3 regions of the Duganella sp. CY15W genome follow, and region 2 is predicted to be linked to each of the others. Evidence: predicted binding sites of a transcription regulator. Region 2 holds the regulator's gene; each other region holds the start of a gene.

Evidence for each region. The regulator sigma-54, encoded in region 2, starts transcription at its own class of promoters, with help from an activator protein. The targets are predictions, from matches to a motif close to TGGCANGNAANCTGCTTT.
Region 1: GTP58_RS12305 (DUF1549 and DUF1553 domain-containing protein) is a predicted target of sigma-54. The motif match lies at 1,417-1,434, and genes of this name have one in related genera.
Region 3: GTP58_RS23285 (urease accessory protein UreD) is a predicted target of sigma-54. The motif match lies at 1,360-1,377, and genes of this name have one in related genera.

What each region holds. Positions count from the first base shown of each region.
Region 1 is NZ_WWCQ01000002.1:617,599-619,864, reverse strand. Features, by position in the region: gene GTP58_RS12305 (DUF1549 and DUF1553 domain-containing protein) at 1-1,369, opposite strand, end outside; gene GTP58_RS12300 (TonB-dependent receptor) at 1,560-2,266, opposite strand, start outside.
Region 2 is NZ_WWCQ01000002.1:243,187-245,452, reverse strand. Features, by position in the region: gene lptB (LPS export ABC transporter ATP-binding protein) at 1-359, shown strand, start outside; gene GTP58_RS10650 (RNA polymerase factor sigma-54) at 366-1,838, shown strand; gene hpf (ribosome hibernation-promoting factor, HPF/YfiA family) at 1,915-2,266, shown strand, end outside.
Region 3 is NZ_WWCQ01000005.1:170,891-173,156, reverse strand. Features, by position in the region: gene GTP58_RS23300 (hypothetical protein) at 1-219, shown strand, start outside; partial or broken gene GTP58_RS31965 (IS3 family transposase) at 369-497, shown strand; gene GTP58_RS23290 (hypothetical protein) at 705-1,124, shown strand; gene GTP58_RS23285 (urease accessory protein UreD) at 1,408-2,266, shown strand, end outside.

The DNA of each region.
Region 1 (2,266 bases), 370 kb from region 2:
GCTTGATATCCAGGTTGGCGTTGGCTCCGGCCCACAGCGCTGGCAATGCTGGCTGCACTTCATCGGTTGGACGTTCATGCACGCCACCGAAACGGACGAAGGTTGGCGGTGCATCGGCGTGTCCCAGTTCGGTTGCGGTGGTCAGCGTCAGGCTGCCTTTCTCTGGTTTCAGCTTGTCGAACTTGCGTAGGTCGGCGGTCAGTTTCTGATACTGCTTCCACTTCTCGACGTTGGCCGGGTTGTATTCTGCGGCGTCCTTGTCTTCGGAGGTCAGGCGCAGGTAGGCCACCACATCCTGCTCGCTGCTGACGGATTTCAGACGGAAGTTGACCCAGCGGTCCATCGCCGTCCATTCCGCTTCCGGTTTGAAAATGGCATCGCGGCTGTCGGTCAGGTAGCGCTCCTTATGGTACTTGACGCCGTCGGTGCGTACCGTATCGAGGATGGCTTTCTGCTTGGCGCGGATATCCTTGGTCGCTTCGCGGTAAGCGGTCTGCTGCTTCTCGAACGCCAGTTCGGCGTCGCCCTTGATGGCGGGTGCCTTTTCGTCAAAGCTGGTATTGGCGAAGAAGGCCTGCAGCTGGAAGTATTCTTTCTGGCTGACCTTGTCGGCCTTGTGGTTGTGGCAGCGCGCGCAACCGATGGTGGACGCCAGGAAGGTTTCGCCGACCAGGTCCGTCATGTCGGTGGCGATCTGGTATTTGCGCTGCACCAGGTCGCGCGAGTTAAGATTGTCGGGGTAGCCGGCCAGGAAGCCAGTCGCCACATGGGCTTCCTGGTTTTCCGGCCAGATCTCGTCACCGGCGATCTGCTCGCGGATAAAGCGGTTGAATGGCTTGTCGCTATTGAAGGCGGTGATGACGTAGTCGCGGTAGCGGTAGTTGTTGGGACGCGTGACGTCCTGCTGGAAGCCGGCGCTGTCAGCATAGCGCGCCAGGTCCAGCCAGCGGCGCGCCTGCCGCTCGCCATAGTGCGGCGATGACAGCAGGCGGTCGGCCAGCTTCTCATAGGCGTCCGGCGATTTGTCGTTGACGAAGGCTTTGACGTCCTCCGGCGTTGGCAGCAGGCCCCAGGTATCCAGCGTGGCGCGGCGAATATAGGTGGCGCGGTCGGCGTCCGGCGATGGCTTCAGGCCTTTCTCTTCCAGCTTGGCCAGCACGAAGGCGTCTACCGGCGTGCGTACCCAGGCTTTCTGCTTGACGGTGGGGACGACGGGACGCTGCGGCGTGGTGTAGGCCCAGGCGGCCTTGGTCGGGGCGGACGCCGGCTTGGCGGTATCGGCTGGCTTGTCATCGGTCGCCGCCGACAATGCGGCGGAAAGGGCCAGCAGCACGGCGACCGATAGCGTCTTGATTACAGGATGGTTCACGGACTTGCTCCTTCTGCATACATGGACGGTTGATGTTGCTGCTTTAAGTGGCAACTATCGTGCCAGCCAGTCCCGGATGCGCATGTGGTTGATTTCAATGGAAATTCAGGTTCGGCGCGGTGGCAGGGGTGCTTCGCGCCAGACAGTTGCAGCAGCCTGCTGCTGGAAATGCAGCAGGCTGCGGTCAGCCTCACAGCTTGCCGCTGAAGGTCAGGCCGTACCAGCGCGGATATGGGTTAGGCGAGTAGCTGCTCCATGCCGGTTCGTGCGCGCGGTTGTCGGTCAGGTTCTTGACGATCAGGCTGACGTCGAAGCCGCTCTTGAAACCCAGGCCAATGGCGAAGTCGGTGATGGCATTCCCCGGCACCACGCCATACGAAGACAGCGTATCGGTATTGTTATAGCGGCTGGTGAACGCGGTGTTGAAGCTGGTGTGGAACTGTTTGTTGCCCCACACCGGCACGCGGTACTCGGCGCCGACGTTGCCGGTCCACTTGGCCACACCCGGCAGCGTCAGGCCGCTCTGGTCAACGTAGGCGGCAGCCAGGTAAGCCTGTTCATCCGGCTTGGCCGCCAGCGGGAAGCTGACGTAGCGCGCATCCGTATAGGCGCCCGCCACGCGGATGCTCAGGTTGGGAATGCCGGAATAGACCGCATCCAGCTCCAGTCCGCGCGCGCGCGCCTTGGGCACGTTGCCCTGCGCCGTCACGTAAGCCAGCGGATTGGCCTGGCCGTTGGCGATATTGGTCTGGGTGGTGAAGTCGTCCACCACACGCACCGTCGACTGGTAGTCGCGAATATTCATCTGGTAGATATCCGCATTGATGATCAGCGTATTTTTCAGCAGGCTGGATTTCAGGCCCAGCTCGAAGGCGTTGGTCTTCTCCGGCCGCACAT
Region 2 (2,266 bases):
CCGATTTGCAAATCGAAAAGCTGCGCGAGAACCAGGCGCTGTCGCTCTCCGGTGGCGAGCGTCGCCGGGTGGAGATCGCGCGCGCACTGGCGACCAATCCGCGCTTCGTGCTGCTCGACGAACCATTCGCCGGGGTCGACCCGATTGCCGTGATTGAGATTCAGCGCATCGTGCGCTTCCTCAAGGAGCGCGGCATCGGCGTCCTCATTACCGATCACAATGTGCGCGAGACGCTGGGCATCTGCGACCGCGCTTACATTATCAACCAGGGTACGGTGCTGGCATCTGGCCGTCCGGACGACATCATCGCCAACGAGTCGGTGCGGCGTGTCTACCTGGGTGAACATTTCCGTATGTAAGCCTTCATGAAACAGTCTTTGCAACTGCGCACGTCGCAGCATCTCGCGCTGACGCCCCAGTTGCAGCAGTCGATCCGGCTGCTGCAATTGTCGACGCTGGAGCTGCACCAGGAACTCGAACAGCTGCTGACCGATAACCCGCTGCTGGAGCGCCTCGACGATCCGCTCGACCACTCGCTGCGCCTGCTGGCCGATGGCGCCATCAGCCAGCAGGCGCCGGCATCGGAAGCGCCGGCCGAAGGTCCGCCAGGCGATGCACCGGCGGCCGAAGCCGACAGCTACGAAGCACCTGCCGCCGATACCGAAAGCACCACGCCCGATGCCGATATGGACTGGGGCGATTCCGGCCGCAGCAAAAATACCGATGACGAGGAATCGCGTCCGCAGCTGGAAGCGCACCACTGCACGCTGCGCGAACATCTGATGGAACAGATGCGCGTGACGGTGCTGGAAATGCGCGACCGCGCGCTGGTGGAACTCATCATCGATGCGCTCGACGAGAACGGCTATCTGGAAGAATCGCTGGACGACATCCACGCGCGCCTGCCCGAAGAACTGGCAGTGGAAATCGAAGAACTGCAGACAGCACTAAGCCTGCTGCAAAGCTTTGATCCGATGGGCGTGGGCGCACGCAATGCATCCGAATGCCTGGCCCTGCAAATCAAACGCCTGCCCGGCGTACCGTTGGTGACTAGGCGTATGGCCCTGGCCATCGTGGAAAAACACCTCACGTGGTTTGCGCAGCGCGACTTCAACAAACTGAAAAAAGCGCTGCTGTGCGATGACGAAGACCTGCGTGAAGCGCAGGCCGTGATCCGCCAGTGCAACCCGCATCCGGGCGCCGCGTTTGCATCGGATGTATCGGACTACGTGGTGCCCGATGTGATCGTTAAAAAAGCGCGAAATGGCTGGCAGGTCAGCCTCAATAACGACGTCATGCCGCGCCTGCGCGTGAACCAGATGTATGCCAACCTGCTCAAGCAGGGCAAGGGCGAAAGTGCGATGGGCGCGCAGCTGCAAGAGGCCAAGTGGCTGATCAAGAATATGCGTCAGCGCTTCGACACCATCCTGCGTGTCGCCCAGGCGATAGTAGAAAGACAAAAGAACTTTTTCTCGCATGGTGCGGTTGCCATGCGCCCCCTTGTGCTTCGCGAAATAGCTGATACACTGGGTTTACACGAGAGTACTATTTCTCGGGTAACAACTCAAAAATATATGCTGACCCCGCACGGCATGTTTGAGCTGAAATATTTCTTTGGTAGCCATGTCGCCACCGAAGCTGGCGGGGAAGCAAGTTCGACGGCGATACGTGCATTGATCGTGCAACTCACAGGAGCAGAAGACCCGAAAAATCCTTTATCCGATAGTAAGATTGCGGACATGCTGGGAGAACAGGGTATGGTGATTGCGCGACGGACCGTTGCCAAATATCGCGAAGCCCTCAAAATCCCACCAGTCAGTCTCCGCAAGTCTTTGTAGTTACTTGGTTCCTGCGCGCCCGGCAGCAAGGGGTATCGCACTAACCGTTAGAAGCGACTTATCTTTAGGAGTGTGTATGAATCTCACCATCAGTGGACATCATCTCGAAGTGACCGCAGCTATTCGCGAGTACGTGCAGAATAAACTGGAACGGGTCACCCGCCACTTTGATCAAGTGATTGATATTGCTGTCATCCTGACCGTAGATAACCTTAAAGAGAAAGAGAAACGCCAGAAGGCTGAAATCAACCTGCGTATGTCCGGCAAGACCGTCTACGTGGAAAGCCTGTCGCAAGACCTGTACGCCGCCATCGATACCCTGATCGACAAGCTTGACCGGCAGGTCATGAAGTACAAATCCAAAGTTCAATCGCACGGGCACGATGCCATCAAGCATATCCCCGACAGCTACGAACCCGCTGCCTCCG
Region 3 (2,266 bases), on a different contig from region 2:
GAAGTGCTCAAAACAATGTCAGACGTTTGTGAACGCCTGAATGACTCTCTTATCCGGGTAAAAGATACGTGCCCGGAAAACGAATTTAAGGAATATCGGGAAGAGGTTAGCAAGATCATGACGGAATTGTATTATTGCATCATCCGACCTATCCACGATGCCTACCCAGAATTGGAGCCAGAAGCACTGAAAGACAGCCGCAAGCCCAGAACACCCTAGTAAAGCTCTTGCGTCCAAGGCCAAGATTGTCGCTGAGGCTTGGCAAAAAAGTGGTGGCGCCGGCTCGCCGACGTGAGATAGCGCAGTGGTATTTTGACGTGGGTCTGACTACCGTCAAGGATGTCTACCTCGCTTTGGGTATCACCCATACCTGTTTTCGCTACCAAGCCAAGCTCAGCGCGGCAAACGATGTCGTCGCTGACTGGCTGGTGCGGTTGGCGAACAATTGGCGCAGCTGGGGCTTTGGCCTGCGCTTCCTTTATCTACGCAACGAGAAGGACTAAAGGTACGGGCGGTTATTGTTGTTATTATTATCAAATTAAAACCGCAATAGAAGAAGCAAAGCAAGTCCGCAAAAAATTTGCGGTAAGGTGCATATCCCTATTATGTGGCCACTTTCGAAGCTTGAGGGCGACAGTCGGCCACGAGTAATCATCGAGTGCAGGGGCTAACAACTGCCTCTTTTTTAACTAAGGTATAGAGAATTGGATAATATTTATTTTTCATCCTTTAATGATGGCGAGGAAGCCACTTTCAACTTGTCTTTGCTGAAAGTGATTTTGTTGAAGCATGGCTGCAAGTTGGGTGAGCCCTTAGGGGACGGATTTATTCCGGTATTTTTCCCATGGCAAGGTGATGAAGAGACGATTGGCTCTGATGAAGGCGGCATCGCGCTGGAATCTTTGGATGCAATTGAGTTTGCTATCGGTAGACCCCTGTACGATGCGCCAATGCGCCTCTTGGCCTTCGAGCTGTTGGAAAAGTTAAGACTGTGTGCCTATGGTGATGGCGACCGCATTTACTCAGTCCATTCGCTCGAAGCGTCTGCCATTCCGGATGAAGTGCTCGAAGACGCAGTGCGGGGAGTTTCAATTGTTAAGTCATCAAACGACTTGTGGACATAGTTGATTGGAACTTGTCCAGACTGCGATGCAAGCCGCAGCATCGTGGACTGGGCGTTCGATCTTCCCTCGGGTTTCGGAAATCTCGTGTTTGGATTCTGGAATTGGCCGGCCACCTCCATCGTTGCCGCATAGTTCACGAGCACATCTGACCCGCACCATTTTCAATTAGTTGCACCAAGTTGGTGCTGTTTGCCATATCTCGGTGCAGCCTGCGCGCGCAGGAAGGAATTTATGCTGGCACGCTGATTGCATAGATCAACGGTTATTTAGCATCTCTGTTTCTATGCCCGACTGCACTGCACCGCGCGACGTAAACGCCAGCACTGGCCACAGTGCCTGGCAGGCCAGTCTCACCCTCGGTTTTGCCGACGATGCCGGCACCACGCGGTTGTTCAATAAAATCCATCACGGCCCGCTGCGTGTGCAGAAGGCGCTGTATCCGGAAGACGCCAAAGTCTGCCAGGCCATCGTGGTTCATCCGCCGGGCGGCGTGGTCGGTGGCGATCAGCTGGAAATCGATATTGGCGTGGGCGATCGCGCGCACGCGTTCATCACTACACCTGGCGCGGCCAAGTGGTACCAGGCCAATGGCAAGGTATCGCAACAGACCGTGCACCTGCATGTGAACCAGGACGCGGCACTGGAATGGCTGCCGCAGGAAACAATCTTTTTTGATACCGCTAACGTGGTGCTGGAGCAGCACGTGGAGCTGGCTGCGGGCGCAACCTTTATCGGTTGCGAGATTCTTTGCATGGGCCGGCGCGGATCGGGAGAGACGTTCGATAGCGGCAGGATACGCCAGCGCAGCAGCATCCGCCGCGAGGGTCGTCTGCTGTGGTGGGAGCAGGGCGACATGCTGGGCGGGCAGTTGGGCAGCCCGCTGGCGCTGGATGGCCACACAGTCTGCGCCACGCTGATCGCCGCCGGCAAGCCGCTGCCTGCCGCGGTATTGAACGAGATCCGCACCGCTGTCGCCGCCGATGGTGCACACCGCTTCGGCGTAACGCAGACCAAGGGCGTGCTGGTGGCACGCCATCTGGGCGACGACAGCGAAACCGCGCGCCGCCTCATGCTCACCGTGTGGCGCCATCTGCGCCCGCATCTGCTGGCGCGAGAAGCAGTGACGCCGCGCATCTGGCAAA